DNA from 2 places in the Variovorax sp. P5_A3 genome. Region 1 is predicted to be linked to the other one. Evidence: riboswitches for the same ligand, from Rfam matches in the RefSeq annotation. Region 1 holds a riboswitch; the other holds the start of a gene.
What was found. A riboswitch is a leader RNA that binds a small molecule or an ion and turns the genes downstream of it on or off. The one in region 1 is predicted to bind glycine.
Positions count from the first base shown of each region.

Region 1 (10,298 bases):
GCCTCGTAGACCTGGCGCAGCTCCAGCTCCACATTGCCGTTGCCGTCGATGGGTGGCCAGCGCTTGACCCATTCAAGTGCTTCCTCGCGCGACTTGACCTGGATCAGCGTGAAGCCCGCGATCAGTTCCTTGGCCTCGGCGAAGGGGCCGTCGGTGATCGTGGGCTTGCCGCCGTTGAACTTGATGCGCGCACCTTTCACGGTGGGCTGCAGGCCCATGCCGCCGAACATCACGCCCGCTTTGATCATCTCCTCGTTGTATTTCATCATGTCGGTGACGAGCTGCTCGGTGGGCATCATGCCGGCCTCGGTGTCCTTGTCGGCCTTGCGGATGATCATGAATTTCATCGTCGGATCTCCTTGTGGTTTGGGGCGTGCGGTCAGGACTTCTTGGCGGCAATTTCGGCCGCAAGGCGCTTTTCCTGCTCGCGCAGTTCCGGCGTGAGTTCGGCGCCGAAGTCCTCCATCTCGAAGACCTGGCGCAACTCGATTTCCTCGCCGTCCTCGAAGGGCGCGCGCTTGAGCCATTCGATGGCTTCTTCCTTCGAACGGACCTGCCAGAGCCAGAAGCCGGCGATCAGCTCCTTGGTCTCGCTGAAGGGGCCGTCGATCACGGTCCGCTGCTTGCCTGAAAAGCGCACGCGTGCGCCCTTCGAGCTGGTCTGCAGGCCTTCGCCCGCCAGCATGACGCCGGCCTTGACCAGCTCTTCGTTGTACTTGCCCATCGCCGTCAGCATGGCCTCGGTGGGCATGACGCCGGCTTCGGATTCCTTGCTGGCCTTGACTATCACCATGAATCGCATGTCGTTGCTCCTGGATTGAATTGGGAGCCCGGCATCCGGTCGGTGTGACCGGGGCTTTTTCCGGGGCTCTACTTCAACGTCGAAGCAGCGACTGCGAAATCGACAGCTTTTCGACCGTCGTTGTAAAAAAATGTCGACCCGGGGTTCAGGCCTTCGCGTAGTCGCCCACCGGCACGCAACTGCAGAACAGGTTGCGGTCGCCGTAGACGTTGTCGACGCGCCCGATCGGCGGCCAGTACTTGGCCTGCTTGAGCGTGGCCAGCGGAAAACCGCCGAGCTCGCGCGAATAGGGCCTCGTCCATTCGCTGCCGAGCAGGCTGACCGCGGTGTGCGGCGCGTTCTTGAGCGGGTTGTCGTCCTTGGGCCAGACGCCTTCCTCGACGCGGCGGATCTCGCCGCGGATGGCGATCATCGCGTCGATGAAGCGGTCGAGTTCGGCCAGCGGTTCGCTCTCGGTTGGCTCGACCATCAGCGTGCCGGGCACCGGAAAGCTCAGCGTCGGTGCATGGAAGCCGTAGTCGATCAGCCGCTTGGCGACGTCCTCCGCGGTCACGCCGCTGGCATCCTTGAGCGGTCGCAGGTCGAGGATGCACTCGTGCGCGACGTGGCCGTTCGGGCTGGCGTACAGCGTCGGGTAGTGGTCCTTCAGGCGAGAACTGATGTAGTTGGCGCTGAGGATGGCGATCTCGGTCGCGGCCTTGAGGCCCACCGCGCCCATCATCCGACAATACATCCAGCTGATCGGCAGCACAGCGGCATTGCCCAGCGGTGCCGCCGACACGGCGCCCACGCCGTGCGAGGCGATACCACCGGTCGCATGGCCGGGAAGATACGGCACGAGATCCTCGACCACGCAGACCGGCCCCACACCGGGCCCGCCGCCTCCGTGCGGGATGCAGAAGGTCTTGTGCAGATTCAGGTGGCTCACGTCGCCGCCGAATTCGCCGGGCGCGGCCACGCCGACCAGGGCGTTCATGTTGGCGCCGTCCACGTAGACGCGGCCGCCGTGTGCGTGCACGATCTCGCAGAGTTCCTTGACACGGGTCTCGAACACGCCGTGGGTGCTGGGGTAGGTGATCATCACCGCCGCGAGCCTGTCGCCGTGGGTGCCGCAGGCGCGCTTGAGGTCGTCGATGTCGACATTGCCATCGGCGTCGCAGGCGGTCACCACCACCTGCATGCCGACCATCTGTGCACTCGCCGGGTTGGTGCCGTGCGCCGACGAGGGAATCAGGCACACGTTGCGGTGGCCTTCGCCCTTCGCTTCGTGGAAGGCCTTGATCGCCAGCAGGCCCGCATATTCGCCCTGCGAGCCAGCGTTGGGCTGCAGGCTGATGCCGGCATAGCCGGTCGCCTCGCAGAGCCAGGCGCGCAGTTGCTTGTCGAGCTGGGCGTAGCCTTGCAATTGCTCGGCCGGCGCGAAAGGGTGGATGTTCGCGAACTCGGGCCAGGTGATCGGGATCATCTCGCTCGTCGCGTTGAGCTTCATCGTGCAGCTGCCGAGCGGAATCATGCTGCGGTCGAGCGCGAGGTCCTTGTCGCTGAGGCTGCGGATGTAGCGCAGCATCGCGGTCTCGCTCTTGTGGGTGTTGAACACCGGGTGCGTGAGGAAGTCGCTGGTGCGGCGCAGGTCCTCGGGAATGCGCGGCGTGATGCGACCCGCGAGGTCATCGAAGCGCGGCATCGGCCTGCCCGTGGGCACGAACAGGGCCCACAGCGTCTCGATGTCGGCGCGCGTCGTGGTCTCGTCGAGCGAGATGCCCAGGTGGTTCTGTACGCGGTGGCGCAGGTTGAAGCTGGCCGCCTCGGCGCGTTCGATGATCCTGGCGGTGTCCTCGCCGGTTTTCACGGTGACGGTGTCGAAGGCGGTCGCATTGACCAGCTCGCGGCCCATCTGCTCCAGCCCCTGCGCAAGCACCGCGGTGAGCGCCGCGACGCGCTGCGCGATGCGCCGCAGCCCTTCCGGGCCGTGATAGACCGCGTACATGCTGGCGACGACGGCCGGAAGCACCTGCGCGGTGCAGATATTGGAGGTGGCCTTCTCGCGGCGGATGTGCTGCTCGCGCGTCTGTAGCGCGAGGCGGTAGGCGGGCGCGCCGTGCGTGTCGACGCTCACCCCGACGATCCGGCCGGGCAGCGAGCGCTTGTACTCGTCGCGGCAGGCCAGGTAGGCCGCGTGCGGGCCGCCGTTGCACATGGGCATGCCGAAGCGCTGGGTGGTGCCGCAGACGATGTCCGCGTCCCATTCGCCGGGAGGCGCCAGGAGCGTCAGCGCGAGCAGGTCGGCCGCCACGCAGAAGGCGGCGCCGAACTGGTGCGCGTGGCCCGCGAGCGGACGCAGGTCGTGCACATGCCCGGTGGTGGCGGGGTATTGCGCCAGCACGCCGAAGAATTCGCTGCTCGCCATGAGGTGCGGCAGGGTCTCGGACACGGTGCTGACCTTGACCTCGATGCCCAGCGGCGCGGCACGTGTCTTGATGACCTCGATGGTCTGCGGATGGCAGTCGCCCGACACCAGGAAGACGTTGCTCTTGCTCTTGACGCTGCGCTTGGCCAGCGTCATCGCCTCGGCGGCGGCCGTGGCTTCGTCGAGCATCGACGCATTGGCGATGGCCATGCCGGTCAGGTCGCAGACCATCGTCTGGAAATTGACCAGCGCCTCCATGCGGCCCTGCGAGATCTCGGCCTGGTAGGGCGTGTAGGCCGTGTACCAGGCGGGGTTCTCCAGCACGTTGCGCAGGATCACGCCGGGCGTGTGCGTCCCGTGGTAGCCCTGGCCGATGAAGCTGCGCGCCACCTTGTTCTTCGCCGCGATGGCCTTGAGTTCGGCCAGCGCGTCGGCTTCCGTCACCGGCGCCGGCAGGCGCATCGGACGGCTGCGGCGGATGGCCGGCGGCACGATGCCGTCGATCAGCTCGGCGCGCGTCGTCGAGCCGATGGCGGCCAGCATGCGCGTCTCGTCTCCGGCTTCGATGCCGATGTGGCGAGCGATGAATTCCTCGGCGTTCTCGAGTTCGCCGAGCGAGGGGAGGGTTGGCAGGACGGGCGTCGACATGGAGGTGATGGGTGGGTCAGGCAGGAGGGGCGGTGAGGGATCAGTTCTCTTCCGAGAACTTCGTGTAGGCCGTTTCGTCCAGCAATGCTTCGAGTTGGGTCGCATCGCTGATCCGGACCTTGAAGAACCAGCCGGCGTCCATCGGCGCGCTGTTGGCGAGCGACGGATCGGCGCGTAGCGCCTCGTTGACTTCGGTGATCTCGCCCGAGACGGGCATGTACACGTCGGCTGCGGCCTTGACCGACTCGACCACGCCCGCGACTTCGCCCTGGTTGAAGGTCTTGCCGACTTCCGGCAGGTCGACGAACACCACGTCGCCCAGCGCGTCCTGCGCATGTACCGTGATGCCCACGGTCACGAGGGTTGCGTCGTCCTCTTTGACCCACTCGTGGTCCTTGGTGTACTTGATCGTCATGAAAGAAGCTCCTTGGGGAAAAAGAATGTCAGTGGGGAATCAGCCGCGGAAGTACCGGGCGGGGACGAAAGGCATGGTGCTCACTTCCATGAGCACAGGCTTGCCACGAACGATCCCCTGGATGCGCGTGCCGGGCTCCGCATAGGCCAGCGCGACGTACCCCATCGCCACCGGCCGATCGACCGTCGGACCGAGCAAGCCGCTGGTCACTTGGCCGATGGCAAGGCCTTCGAATGATTCAAGGAGCGTGCCATCGCGCACCGGAACGCGCTCCAGCGCCACCAGGCCGACGCGCTTGCGTTTCAGCGTCTCGTGGTCGAGATGGCCTGCCGTGCCGCTGGCGGCCGTGAGTTGGGCGAGGATCTTGTCCGCACCCGGAAAACCGCCTTCGCGCGCGCCTCCGGTGCGCCGCACTTTCTGCATCGCCCAGCCGAGCGAAGCCTCGACCGGCGTCGTGGTCTCGTCGATGTCGTTGCCGTAGAGACAGAGTCCAGCTTCGAGCCGCAGCGAATTGCGCGCGCCCAAGCCGATGGGCTTGACCTCAGGTTGTGCGAGCAGCAGGCGGGCCAGGGCTTCGGCATCCTTGGCCGCGACCGAGATCTCGAAGCCGTCTTCGCCCGTGTAGCCGCTGCGTGTGACGAAGGCCGGCAGGCCGCCGATCTGGACCGCGCCGCCGGTCATGAAGACGAAACGCTCGACGCCGGGCGACAGACGCGCCAGCGTCGCCGCAGCCTGCGGCCCCTGCAGCGCCAGCAGGGCATGGTCGGGCATCGGCAGGACCTGGCAACGCTGGCCGATCTTCGCCGTGATGTGCGCAATGTCAGCCGCCTTGCACGCGCCGTTCACGATCACGAACAGCGAGTCGTGGCCTTCGTTGAAGAACATCAGGTCGTCGAGGATGCCGCCCTCGTCATTGAGCAGCAGGCCGTAGCGCTGCTTGCCCGGCGCCAGTCCGATCACGTCGACCGGCATGAGGGTCTCGAAGGCCGCCGCGGCGTCGGGACCGACCAGGCGCAGCTGGCCCATGTGGGATATGTCGAACAGGCCGGCGGCCTCGCGCGTGTGCTTGTGCTCGGCCATCAGGCCGGCGGGGTATTGCACCGGCATCGAGTAGCCCGCGAAGGGAACCATGCGGGCGCCAAGCTCCACGTGCAGGGTGTGAAGCGGTGTCTTCAGAAGATCGTTGGTCGATGCGGAGGCCAAGGCACTCTCCAAAGGGGCAGTCCAGATCCATGACCGGAGCCATGGGCCACCCCTGCTGTCCGCTTTACCTGAGAGATTCGCCCCACGATCGGGGTTTGCTCCTTCGGTGGACGGCCCTCCGACGTAGTGACGGGCCGCCTCTCTCCAGCAAGGAAACGCCCCGTGTGAAAGAGCGCCTCGTCAGTCCTTTTGCCTGAGCGTTCGGGCCCTTGTGATGAGGGGACCTGCGCCTTCGGCGGCACCGCTGTCGCGGGGCTCTCTCCTGACCGGCCGAGTGTAAGGGATTGGGCGAGAGATCCTCCGGTTGGACGGATTCAGGTTTGCGTGCGCCGGCGCATCAGGTATTCGATGGTCTCGAACAGGGCCTCGCTCAGCAGCGCCAGCACGGCGGCGGGGACCGCGCCGGCCATCAGCAGTTCGCGGTCGTTGAGTGCGAGCCCGGTCACGATGCGTTCGCCGAAGCCGCCCGCTCCGACGAAGGCCGCGATGGTTGCGGTGCCGATGGCGATGGTGGTCGCCGTTCGCACGCCGGCCAGCAAGGTGGGCAGCGCCAGCGGCAATAGCACCGCGCGCAGGCTCTGCCCGCCCGTCATGCCGAGCGCGGTGGCTGCCTGTCGCAGTCCTGCGGGAACCTCGGTCAAGCCGGTGACCGTGTTGCGCATGATGGGCAGCAATGCATAGAGCGTGAGCGCGACCAGCGCAGGCAGCGTGCCGATCGCCCCGATCAGCGAGATCAGCACCGCGAGCAGCGCCAGCGAGGGGATGGTCTGCAAGAGCCCCGTGAGACCCAGGACCAGCGCGCGCGCCCGCAAGTGCGGAAACACGAGGATCCCGACTGGCACCGCGATGAGGATCGCCACCCCGACCGAGACCAGGACGAGCATCAGGTGCTGCCGCGTGAGCCGGCCCAGGTCGGGGCCGAACAGCTTGGCGACGAAGCCGCGCGAAGCCGCATCCGCAGGGGCGGCGTGGCCTTGTGCGAGGAAGTCGCGGGCGACCACGTCGAAGGCGACGCCTTGCAGTTCCGCACGCGCATTCATCGCGATCATGGCGCGTTCGTCGATGCGGCCTTCGAGCTTCTGCAGCGCCGCCCATGCTGTCGGCCAGCGCGTGGGCACGTCGAGCCGATACAGCACCACGGCGTCATAGCGCGGGAAGTAGCCGCGGTCGTCCTGCAGGACGCGCAGGCCCAGGTGATCGATCTTGGCGTCGGTGGTGTAGATGTCGATCACGTCGATCTGCCTGGCGCCGATCGCTTCGTACGCGAGTCCGTGGTCGAGGCCGGTGGGCGTCTGCTTGAATCCGTAGCGCGCAGCGAGACCCTGCCACCCGTCCGCGCGGCCGATGAACTCATTCGACAGGCCGAGCTTGAGGTCAGGATGGCTTGCCAGGTCGCTCAGCGTGCGAATGCCGAGCCGGTCCGCATCGGCCGCTCGCATGGCGAGCGCATAGCCGTCGTTGAAGCCCAGCGGAATCGCGACACCCAGCCCCAGCGGCGCGAGGGCCGCGTTCATCGCTTCGCGCGACATCGACTGGGAGCCCTTCAGGATCTCCAGCGCGATCGTGCCGGTGTACTCGGCATAGAGATCGATGCTCCCGGAGCGCAGGGCCTCGTAGACGATCGCGGTGTTGCCGAGCCCTTGCCGGACCACGGGCGGTGTCGGCATTTCGGGCGCGGCGGTCTGGGCCAGGACCTCCGCCAGGATGTACGACTCGGTGAAGCGCTTGGAACCGATGCGCAATCCCTGTTCCTGCGCGTGGGCGAACGCGACGGCGCAGAGCAGCCCCAGGCAGAGCAGGCCCCGGCAGGTGACGAGCCAGGGGTGGCGCAGTGAAAGCATCGGTCCAGTGTATCGGTGGTGGTGGTGGTGGCGAGGGGCTCGTTCTCCTACAGCGGCTCGTGCGGCAGGCTGATGTGTCGGCGCACTGTGTGAATGCAAACTGAACACGTGCAGATCAACTATGTCCGACGCGGTGAAGGGAAGCCTCTGTTGCTCATTCACGGCCTCGGCAGCAGTTGGCGCTCATGGCAGACCGTGCTGAATCCGCTTGCCGCCGAGCGTGCCGTGGTCGCGATCGACCTGCCGGGTTTCGGCAAGAGTCCCCCGCTCGCAGGGGAGGTGTCGGTGCGCACGCTCGCCAGCGCGGTCGCCCAGTTCCTGTGGGAGCACGATCTGGTGGGAACCGATGCGGTCGGCAGTTCATTGGGCGCTCGCCTGGTGCTCGAACTGGCGCGACGGGGCGGGGTGCTGGGCTCGGTCATCTCACTGGGGCCGGGTGGCTTCTGGGCTGGATGGGAGCGCTATGCGTACCAGAGTTCGATCTGCTTCTCGATGCGGGTGGTTCGCGCTCTGCAGTTTGCGATGCCGGCGATCGCATGCCATGACTGGTCGCGTGCGCTGCTCCTGACGCAGCTGTCGGCACAAGCCGCCAGGTTGTCACCGGCACTGGTGCTGGAAGAGATGCGGAGCTACGCTTCGTCGGCGTCCTTCAGCGTGATGCTGCGCGATATGGTGAGCGGCTTGCCACAGGAAGGACTGGCGATCGGGAGCCTGTCCAAGCCGATGGTGATCGGCTGGGGCCGGCTCGACCGGGTGTGCTTTCCCCGGCAGGCGGCGCGCGCGCAGAAGCTGTTTCCGGATGCCCGCCTGCACTGGTTCGAGCGGTGCGGCCATTTTCCCCATTGGGACGCGCCGGAGGAAACGGCTCGCCTGATCCTGGAGACCACCGCCGATTGACGGCTTCATGAAAGATCTGATGCCTTCCGAACGAGACTTGCTTCCGCTTCCCGACGTCCACGGCGCTCGCGAACTGGCCTCCGTCATCGTCGAGGGCTACAGCCTTCAGTTGCGGGACAAGGATGGCTTCATCGGGGACCAGGCCAGCCAGACCGCGTTCCGCGAATTGCTGGAACGATGGCGCCAACGGCGCCGTCGCAAGGGCAAGGACCCGCTTGGCGGACGCCATTCCAAGGACCTGAGCAAGCGCACGCTCGACGAGGCGCTCGGCCAGGCGAAGGCTTCGGAGGCGGCCGATGTGCTCCACGGCGTGATCGAGGAGTTCGCCAGGGAACTGGCCTGGGTGATCGAGCGCTTCATGCGCCAGCCTTCGTGGCAAGGCGTCGAGCGGATCGTGATCGGCGGCGGCTTTCCGGAGAGCGACGTCGGCGAGCGCGCGATCCTGCAGGCGGCGGCGATCCTTCAGGAAATGAAGGTGTCGGTGCAACTCGGGCGCATCGGCCACGAGACGGACGACGGCGGCCTGCTGGGCTGGGTGCACCTCACGCCGCGGGCCATGCTCAAGAAGTACGACGCGATCCTCGCGCTGGACATCGGCGGCACCAATGTGCGCTGCGGCATAGTCAAGACGCGGAGGAACCGCGCCAGGGATCTGTCGCGGGCCAAGGTGCTCCGGCGCGAAAAGTGGCGCCACGCGGATGACGGACCCAATCGCAAGGTGCTGATCGACCGTCTGGCGGAAATGCTCGAATCGCAGATCCGCTATTGCAGGAAGAAGGGCATCAGGCTCGCGCCCTTCATCGGCATCGGCTGCCCGGGGCTGATCCGCAAGGACGGCTCGATCTCGCGCGGCGCACAGAACCTCCCTGGCGACTGGGAGAGCGACAACTTCCATCTGCCCAGCGAGCTCTGCAAGAGGATCCCTGTCATCGACGGCGAGACCACCGAGGCTCTGATGCACAACGACGCAGTCGTCCAGGGCCTGAGCGAGCTGCCGTTCATGCAGGACGTGAAGCGCTGGGCCGTGCTGACCATCGGCACCGGCCTGGGCAACGCGAGCTACACCAACAAGGCTAGAGCTGGAAAGCGATCGTGAGCAGCAGCCCTTCGGCCACATCACGCATCAGCCCCGGCCGGCGCGCACGATAGGACTCGCCGGCGGAGGACGTGGTCTCGATCCACTGGGCCAGCCATTCGACCTCGTCGTGGCCGTAGAACACCACCGCCGCCTCGTGATTCAGCAGCAGGCTGCGCATGTCGAGATTGATGGAGCCGCAGAGCGCCAGGTTGTCGTCGACGACGACCGCCTTCGCATGCGCCATGAAGGGCAGCATCCGGAAGATGACGCCGGCTCGCGCGAGGTCGCGCATGGCGCGGGCGCGCACGAAGTCGGCCAGCCGGTGGTTCGACTGCGCGGGCATCGCGATGGTGACCTGCACGCCGCGCCGCGCGGCAAGGCGCAGGGCGTCGCGCAAGCCGTCGCCGGGTACGAAGTAGGGGGTGATCGCCAGTACGCGATGCTCGGCGCGAAAGCAGGCGTCGATCAGCAGCGCGTGCGCCGTGTCTTCCGTCTGGTCGGGACCGCTGGGCAGGAACTGCGCCTGGCCGTCGGCGGACGGGTCGTCTTCCGCCGAGATCGCGCGCGGTTTGCGTTTGCGCACCGATGTCCAGTCGTGGTCGAACTGCCGCGCCGCCGCGGCGGCCACGCTGCCCTGGAGGTCGAAGGACAGGTCGCGCCATGGCGTCGGATGATTGTCGTTGCCCGTGAAGTATTCGCCCGCGAGATTGCGGCCGCCCGACCAGAGCCGGCTGTCGTCCGCGATGGTGAGCTTGCGGTGGTTGCGCAGGTTGCGCGGGCCGGTTCGGCGCAGGCTGAAGATGGGGCGGAACACGGCGACCTCGGCCCCTGCTTCGCGCAGCGCGTCGAAGTGCGAGCGCGGCAGCGACAGCGCGCCGAAGCCATCTAGCAGCACGCGCACCATGATGCCTTCGCGAGCTCGGCGCGACAGCCGGTTGATCACGTCGTGGCCGAGCGCGTCGTCGCCGATGATGAACGTGCACACGTCGAGGCGCTCACGCGCGCCC
Region 1 is NZ_JBFUKW010000019.1:75,581-85,878, forward strand. Features, by position in the region: gene AC1D3B_RS24970 (YciI family protein) at 1-347, opposite strand, end outside; gene AC1D3B_RS24975 (YciI family protein) at 380-802, opposite strand; gene gcvP (aminomethyl-transferring glycine dehydrogenase) at 948-3,857, opposite strand; gene gcvH (glycine cleavage system protein GcvH) at 3,898-4,272, opposite strand; gene gcvT (glycine cleavage system aminomethyltransferase GcvT) at 4,312-5,475, opposite strand; glycine riboswitch at 5,521-5,633, opposite strand; glycine riboswitch at 5,647-5,750, opposite strand; gene AC1D3B_RS24995 (ABC transporter permease/substrate-binding protein) at 5,790-7,316, opposite strand; gene AC1D3B_RS25000 (alpha/beta fold hydrolase) at 7,410-8,213, shown strand; gene AC1D3B_RS25005 (ROK family protein) at 8,233-9,309, shown strand; gene AC1D3B_RS25010 (phospholipase D-like domain-containing protein) at 9,287-10,298, opposite strand, start outside.

Region 2 (6,523 bases), on a different contig from region 1:
CGATGTCCGCCCTTCGCCGCGCCCACCGACTCGTCAGCTTCGTGCTGATGTGGTTCGTGCTGTCGCTCGGCGTGGCGGTGGCTTCGCCGGTGGTGCATCCGCGGGCCGTGGAACTGGTCTGTTCCGCCGCCGGGGCCATCAAGGTCATCGTCCAGACGGACGACGGTGTGCAGGAAATGGGTGCGTCCCACCTGGATTGCCCGTTGTGCGTGCTGACCGGGGCGCCGCCGCCGATGCCCGTCCTGGCCTTGCCAGCGGTCCAGCCGCTGGCGTTCTCCGTCAGATCCGTTCCCGCCGCGCGCCTCGCCGCGGCCCCCGCCGCGCCGTTCCCGGCGCGCGGGCCTCCGCGCCAACTCTGACCCGCATCCGCTGATCTCGCTGGGCGCCCGTCGGGTGCGCCGGCGTCGATTCCTCCGGCAATGCGTCGGCGCCTCCAGGGCCCGAGGCGCGCAATCCGCAGCGCACCCACATCGCCGAAGTCCGCTTCGACCCCAGACTCCACTTTCGACAAAGGACCCTCATGAACGCCACCTTCACTCTCAAGCACCTGGCCGCCTGCGCGCTGCTGTCGGGCACCGGCGCCGCACTGGCCCATGTGACCCTGCCGCCTGGCGGGGGCACCGCGGGCAGCGACTACGACGCCGCATTCCGCGTGGGCCATGCCTGCAAGGATGCCAAGAGCACCACCGGCCTCACCGTGCGCCTCCCCAAGGGCTTCGCCTTCACCGATGCGCAGGCGCGCAAGGGCTGGAAGCTCGACGTCCAGAAGGCGGCGGGCGACAGCGCCGGCGAAGTGCGCTGGTCGGCCGAATCCGCGCAGACGGCTCTGCCCGGCAGCGAGCGCGCGGAGTTCGTCGTGCGCGGAAAGCTGCCGGCAACGCCCGGTACGCTGTGGTTCAAGGTGCTCCAGACCTGCGACACCGGGAGCGCCGACTGGGCGCAGATCCCGGCCAGCGGCGTCTCGACCGAGGGGCTCGAAAGCCCGGCGGCCCGCCTCGACGTCCTGGCCCCCGGCGTGGCGGCGGTCGACGTGCGCGACGCCTGGATCCGCGCGTCTGTGCCCGGCCAGAGCGGCACGGGCGCCTTCATGAAGCTCACCGCGCCGTCGGGCTCGCGGCTGGTCGGCGCGTCGACACCGGCGGCCGGCGTGGCCGAAGTGCACGAGATGAAGATGGAGGGCGACACCATGCGCATGCGCGCGGCGGGTGCGCTCGACCTGCCGGCACGGCAGACCGTCGAACTCAAGCCGGGCGGCTACCACCTGATGCTGATGGACCTGAAGAAGGCGCTGGCCAAGGACAGCACCGTGCCGCTCACCTTGCTTTTCGAGGATGCCAAGGGCCAGAAGAGCTCGAAGGAACTGGACGTTCCTGTGCTTGCGGGTGCTGCCGCGCCCGCCGGCGGCGAACACAAGCATTGACGTGCCCAAAAGCCCAGCTGCTTGGAGTAAGCTGCCCGGACAAGAAACACACCTCCGGAGACCACCCATGAGCGACACGAGCAAGCCCTTCGCCTTCAGCCAGTTCGTTCCGGGCTTCGACTTTCTCCGGAACCTGGCGGCCGGCAGTGCTTCGGCCGGTGCGAGCGCGGTGCCCGGCATGCCGAGCCTGTCGAGCTGGGTGGCGCCGACGCTGAGCGTCGAGGAAGTCGACAAGCGCATCCAGGAACTCAAGACCGTGCAGTACTGGCTCGAGCAGAACGGCCACGCGCTCAAGGCGACCATCCAGGCGCTGGAAGTCCAGAAGATGACGCTTTCGACGCTTCGCGGCATGAACGTCCGCATGGAAGACCTCGCCAGCGTCTTCACGCGGCAGGCCTCTGCCCCGACGCCCGCTCCGGTATCTGCGCCCGCGCCTTCATTCCGCGCCGCGCCGCCGGAACCCGAGCCGGAGGTCGAGGAAGAAGAGGAAGAAGAGGACGAAGAAGTCGAGGTCGAGACCGATGAACAACCCGCTGCAACGTCGAAGCGGGCGAAGGCGCCCGGTGGTGCGGCGGTAGATGGCGCTGGCGTCGTCGACCCGCTTCAATGGTGGGGCGCGCTCACGCAGCAGTTCCAGCAGATCGCCGCTTCCGCCATGCAGGACGCCTCGCAGTTGAAGGTGCCGGCCATGGCGGACGCAATGGGCAAGGCCATGGGCTCGACACCGGCCAAGTCGACCCGCAAGCCGGCCGCCGCTGCCGCCAGGAAGAAGCCTGCCGCCGGCCGCAGCGGCACCGCGGCCGGCAAGTCGTCGGCTCCGGCGCGCAAGCGCGCGCGCGGGCGCTGATTTCCTCACGGGTCGAACCCAGACAGAAAGCCGCGCGCATGAAGCTCTTTCCCTCCGGTCACGCCACCCATCCGCAGTGGCGCATGGCGGCCGGGCTCGTGCTCGCCCAACTGCGGGCGCAGATGGCGCTGTCCGACTATGCCCACGCGCCCACGTTGGGCCTGCTCTACATCACCGACCACTACGCGGCCGACGCGCAGGAAATCCTCGACCACCTTGGTGCTGAACTGCCGGAGATCACGGACTGGTCCGGCACCGTGGGCGTTGGCGTGGCCGCCAACAACGCCGAGTATTTCGACGAGCCGGCCCTGACCGTCATGCTGTGCGAACTGCCGAGCGACCAGTACCGCGTGTTCTCCGGCGTGGCGCCGCTCGCCAGTTCGGAAATGAGCGGCTTCGCGGCGCACACCGCGCTCGTGCACGCCGATCCGCGGACGCCTGAACTCGGCGAACTGATCGCCGAAATGGCCGATCGCACCGACACCGGCTACCTGTTTGGCGGCCTGTCGTCAGGGCGCGCCGGTTCGCTGCAGTTCGCGATCGGCGGCAACGGCAACATCCGGGGTCATGGGGCCGTGGGTGGCGTGTTTTCCGGGGGCTTGTCGGGCGTGGTTTTCGGCGAAGGCGTGCGCCTGGTGTCGCGTGTCACGCAAGGCTGCCAGCCGGTGTCCCGGGAGCGCGAGATCACGAAGGCCGACGGCAACCTGCTGCTCGAACTCGATGGCGAGCCCGCACTCGATGTGCTGCTGGACGACTTGCAGGTATCGCTCGACGCGCCGGAGCAGGCGGTCGACGCGGTCCGGGCCACGCTCGTGGGCCTGGCCACAGCCGGCAGCGACGGCGTGCGGCGTACGCGCGACCTCGGCGCCGACGTTCGCGTGCGTCACATCATCGGTCTCGACCCGACGCGTCGCGGCGTGGCGATCGCCGACGTCGCCGAAGCCGGCATGCGCATGAGTTTCTGCCGGCGCAACGCGCAGGCCGCGCGTTCCGACCTCATGCGCGTGTGTGCCGAGATCCGCGAGGAACTGGAGCCGGAGGAGCAGACGCTTGCCACCGCCCGCGCAGTGGCCGCCGGCGAAGCCGAAGCGGCGCCGCATCCGGCCCGACGCATCGCGGGGGCCGTGTACGTGAGCTGCTCCGGCCGCGGCGGCCCGCACTTCGGTGCGCCGGGGGCGGAATTGCAGATCGTGCGTCACGCGCTGGGCGACGTCCCGCTGGTCGGCTTCTTCGCGGCCGGCGAGATCGCGCGGAGCCACCTCTACGGTTACACCGGCGTCTTGACGGTGTTCACCAGCAACGACTGAGCGCCTGCCGTTCAGGCGGGCTGCAACGCGGGTGAGGTGTTCGCGCGCAGGCCGGTGAACGCGAAGTCGACTTCCGGCGCCAGACCGCTCACGATGCGGGCGATCGACTTGCCTGAGCCGCAGGCATGCGTCCATCCGAGCGTGCCGTGGCCGGTGTTCAGGAACAGGTTCGGCAGTTTCGTCCCGCCGATGAGTGGAACGTTGCTCGGCGTCGCGGGGCGAAGGCCGGTCCAGAACTGGGCGTTTTCGGCATCGCCCGCGCCCGGGAACAGTTCTTCGACGCGCCTCACGATCGCCTCGCAGCGCACGCGGTTCAGGTCGCGGTCATAGCCGTTGAATTCGGCCGTCCCGGCAATCCGCAACCGGTCGCCCGACTCGGAGGTGTAGCGCGAGAACACCAGCTTGTACTCATCGTCGGTCAACGAGACCTGGTGCGCCTTCGACGCGTCCTTTACAGGCAACGTGACCGAGTAGCCCTTGGCCGGATAGATGGGCAGTCGGATGCCGAGCGGCGCCGCATAGAGCGGGCTGAGTGAGCCCATCGCGAGCACGAAAGCATCGCCGCGGATGCGCTGGAAGCGGCCTTCGCTGTCGGTGGCTTCGACGTGGTCGATGCTGCCGCCAGCCTCGCGCAGCGCCGTCACGGTGTGGCTCATGAGGAACTTGACGCCGGCCGCCGTTGCCAGCTTCACGAGTTCGCGTGCGAAGCGATTGGCGTCGCCCGATTCGTCCTCGGCTGTGTAGGTAGCCCCTGCGAGCTGCGGGCGGATGTGGGCCAGCGCAGGCTCGATCTTCACGGCCTCGTCGGCCGAAATCACCTGGCGATCGCAGCCCAGGGCGCGCATCTGTTCGGCGGGCTCGAGGGCAGCGTCGAACTCTTTTTGTGTGGTGTAGAAGTGCAGGATGCCCTGCGTGCGCTGCTCGTAGCCGATGCCGGTGTCGCGGCGCAGTTGCTGCAACGTGTCGCGGCTGTAGGTGCCGAGCCGAACGATCTGCTCGATGTTGTGGCGGGTGCGGGCCGGCGTGCATTCGCACAGGAACTGCAGGCCCCACAGCCATTGCCGCATGTCGGCGCGAATGCGGAAGAGCAGGGGGGCATCTTCCTTGCCGAGCCATTGCAGCACCTTGAGGGGTGCCCCCGGATTGGCCCAGGGTTCGGCGTGGCTCACCGAAATCTGCCCGCCGTTGGCGAAGCTGGTTTCGGCGGCCGGCGTGGCCTGCCGGTCGATGACGGTCACTTCGTGGCCGAGTTGCTGGAGGTAGTAGGCCGAGGTCACGCCGAGCAGGCCGGCGCCAAGAACGATCACGCGCATTTCAAGCACCTTCGAAGGTTGCAGCGCTTGGACGGATCGGTATCGGAAGCTGAAAAGATATAGCAACCGGACCGACGTCCAAGTTGCCGCTCCCCCTGTCCTCGGTACCTGAGAGATTCACCCGTTGCGCCCGCAACGGGTTTGCTCCTTCGGTGCATCACGCTCACATGGGGTGATGGCTCTCCAGACGGCTATGACAGTTGGTGCAGTACAGGCCCGTCTTGCGAGCCGACCTGAGCGTTTATGGGAGTTTGCGCCTTCGGTGGGGCCGCTTGCGCGACCCGCTCTCCTGCAGTGCGGCGATTGTAGGCGCCGACGGCCTTGAAAGCTACAAGCCCCTGAAGGCGAACTGGAGTTCGGGGCGCAGGCCGCTGACGATGCGGGCGATGGACTTGCCCGCTCCGAGGGCATTGATCCAGCTCGGCGTACCGGGTGCCGTGTTCAGGAAGAGGTTGGGGAGGCGCGTCTTGCCGATCATCGGCAGGCGCGTCTTGCTCACGGCGTGCATCTCCGTGGCGAGGGATGCGTGCGCCAGGTCGCCCGCTCCGGGGAGCAGTATCTCGACGCGCTTCAGGATTGCATTGAAGCGGTCCGAATCGGGTTCGCTTTCTTCGTCGAGGCCGGCACGAACCGTGGCGGTGACGCGCAGATGGTCGCCTTGCGGCGTCTCGACACGGTCGATGCGCAGCTTGCCCTGGCGATCACGCAGCGCAACGCGCGGCGCGCGGGCGGGATCCTTGACCGGTATCGTGACGATGTACTCGCGCACGAAGCGCAGCGGCATGTCGACGCCCAGGTACTCCGCATGCTGGACGCTCGACGAGCCCAGCGCCAGCACATAGGCCTGGGCGCGCAGCGTGGTGGAGCGGCCGTGGGGATCGAGCAATTCGACGCGGTCGATGCGGCCGTCACGCTCCTTGAGCGACACCACCGTGTGCTTGGTCAGGAAACGCACCCCCGCGGCGCGGCACAGGAAGACCAGGCTTGCCGCGAACTGCGCAGGATCGCGGGCCGGGTCCTCGACCGAGTAGGTGGCGCCTGCGAGCTTTTCGCGGATGGCCTGGAGCGCGGGCTCCATGCGGATCGCGTCGTCGGCCGAGAAGAGTTGTTCCTCGCAACCGAGTTCGGACCAGTGCGGGGCGCGAGCCAGGCGATTGTTGAAGGCCGCGCCGTCGGTGAACAGGTTCAACAGGCCTCCGATGCGCCCGCCCTGGGGCAGGCCGGCCTCTTCGCGCAGGATGCGCGCACTCTTGCGACTGTAGGCGGCGAGGCGAACAAGGTGCTCGACGGGGTCGCGCTGGGGCGGTGCACCGATGGCGCGATCGACCAGCCTGGCGATGCGGCGGCGCAACCCCACACGCAGGCGGGTCCACCGGCCTTGTCCTTGTGTGCGTCCGGCGTGGACAGGCGTGGATCCGGGCTGCTTCAGCCCGGACGCGTCGGCGGTCGGCGCGGCACGCCCCCGCGCCTTGGCCGCCGGCGTCGCATGCCGGTCGACCACGATCACTTCATGGCCCAGTTGCTGAAGGTAATAGGCCGAGGTGACACCGAGCAAGCCGGCGCCGAGTACAACCACGCGCATGTCCGAATCCTTTTGGGATGGCATGAACGGCGGGCGTTGGTGCTCACTGTGCGA
Region 2 is NZ_JBFUKW010000009.1:64,387-70,909, reverse strand. Features, by position in the region: gene AC1D3B_RS16110 (DUF2946 family protein) at 3-359, shown strand; gene AC1D3B_RS16105 (copper chaperone PCu(A)C domain-containing protein) at 521-1,420, shown strand; gene AC1D3B_RS16100 (PhaM family polyhydroxyalkanoate granule multifunctional regulatory protein) at 1,488-2,267, shown strand; gene AC1D3B_RS16095 (FIST signal transduction protein) at 2,306-3,574, shown strand; gene AC1D3B_RS16090 (D-amino acid dehydrogenase) at 3,586-4,887, opposite strand; glycine riboswitch at 4,973-5,084, opposite strand; glycine riboswitch at 5,094-5,189, opposite strand; gene AC1D3B_RS16085 (FAD-dependent oxidoreductase) at 5,216-6,469, opposite strand.
Region 2: linked by a shared signal. The riboswitch ahead of AC1D3B_RS16090 (D-amino acid dehydrogenase) and the one ahead of gcvT (glycine cleavage system aminomethyltransferase GcvT) in region 1 are both predicted to bind glycine.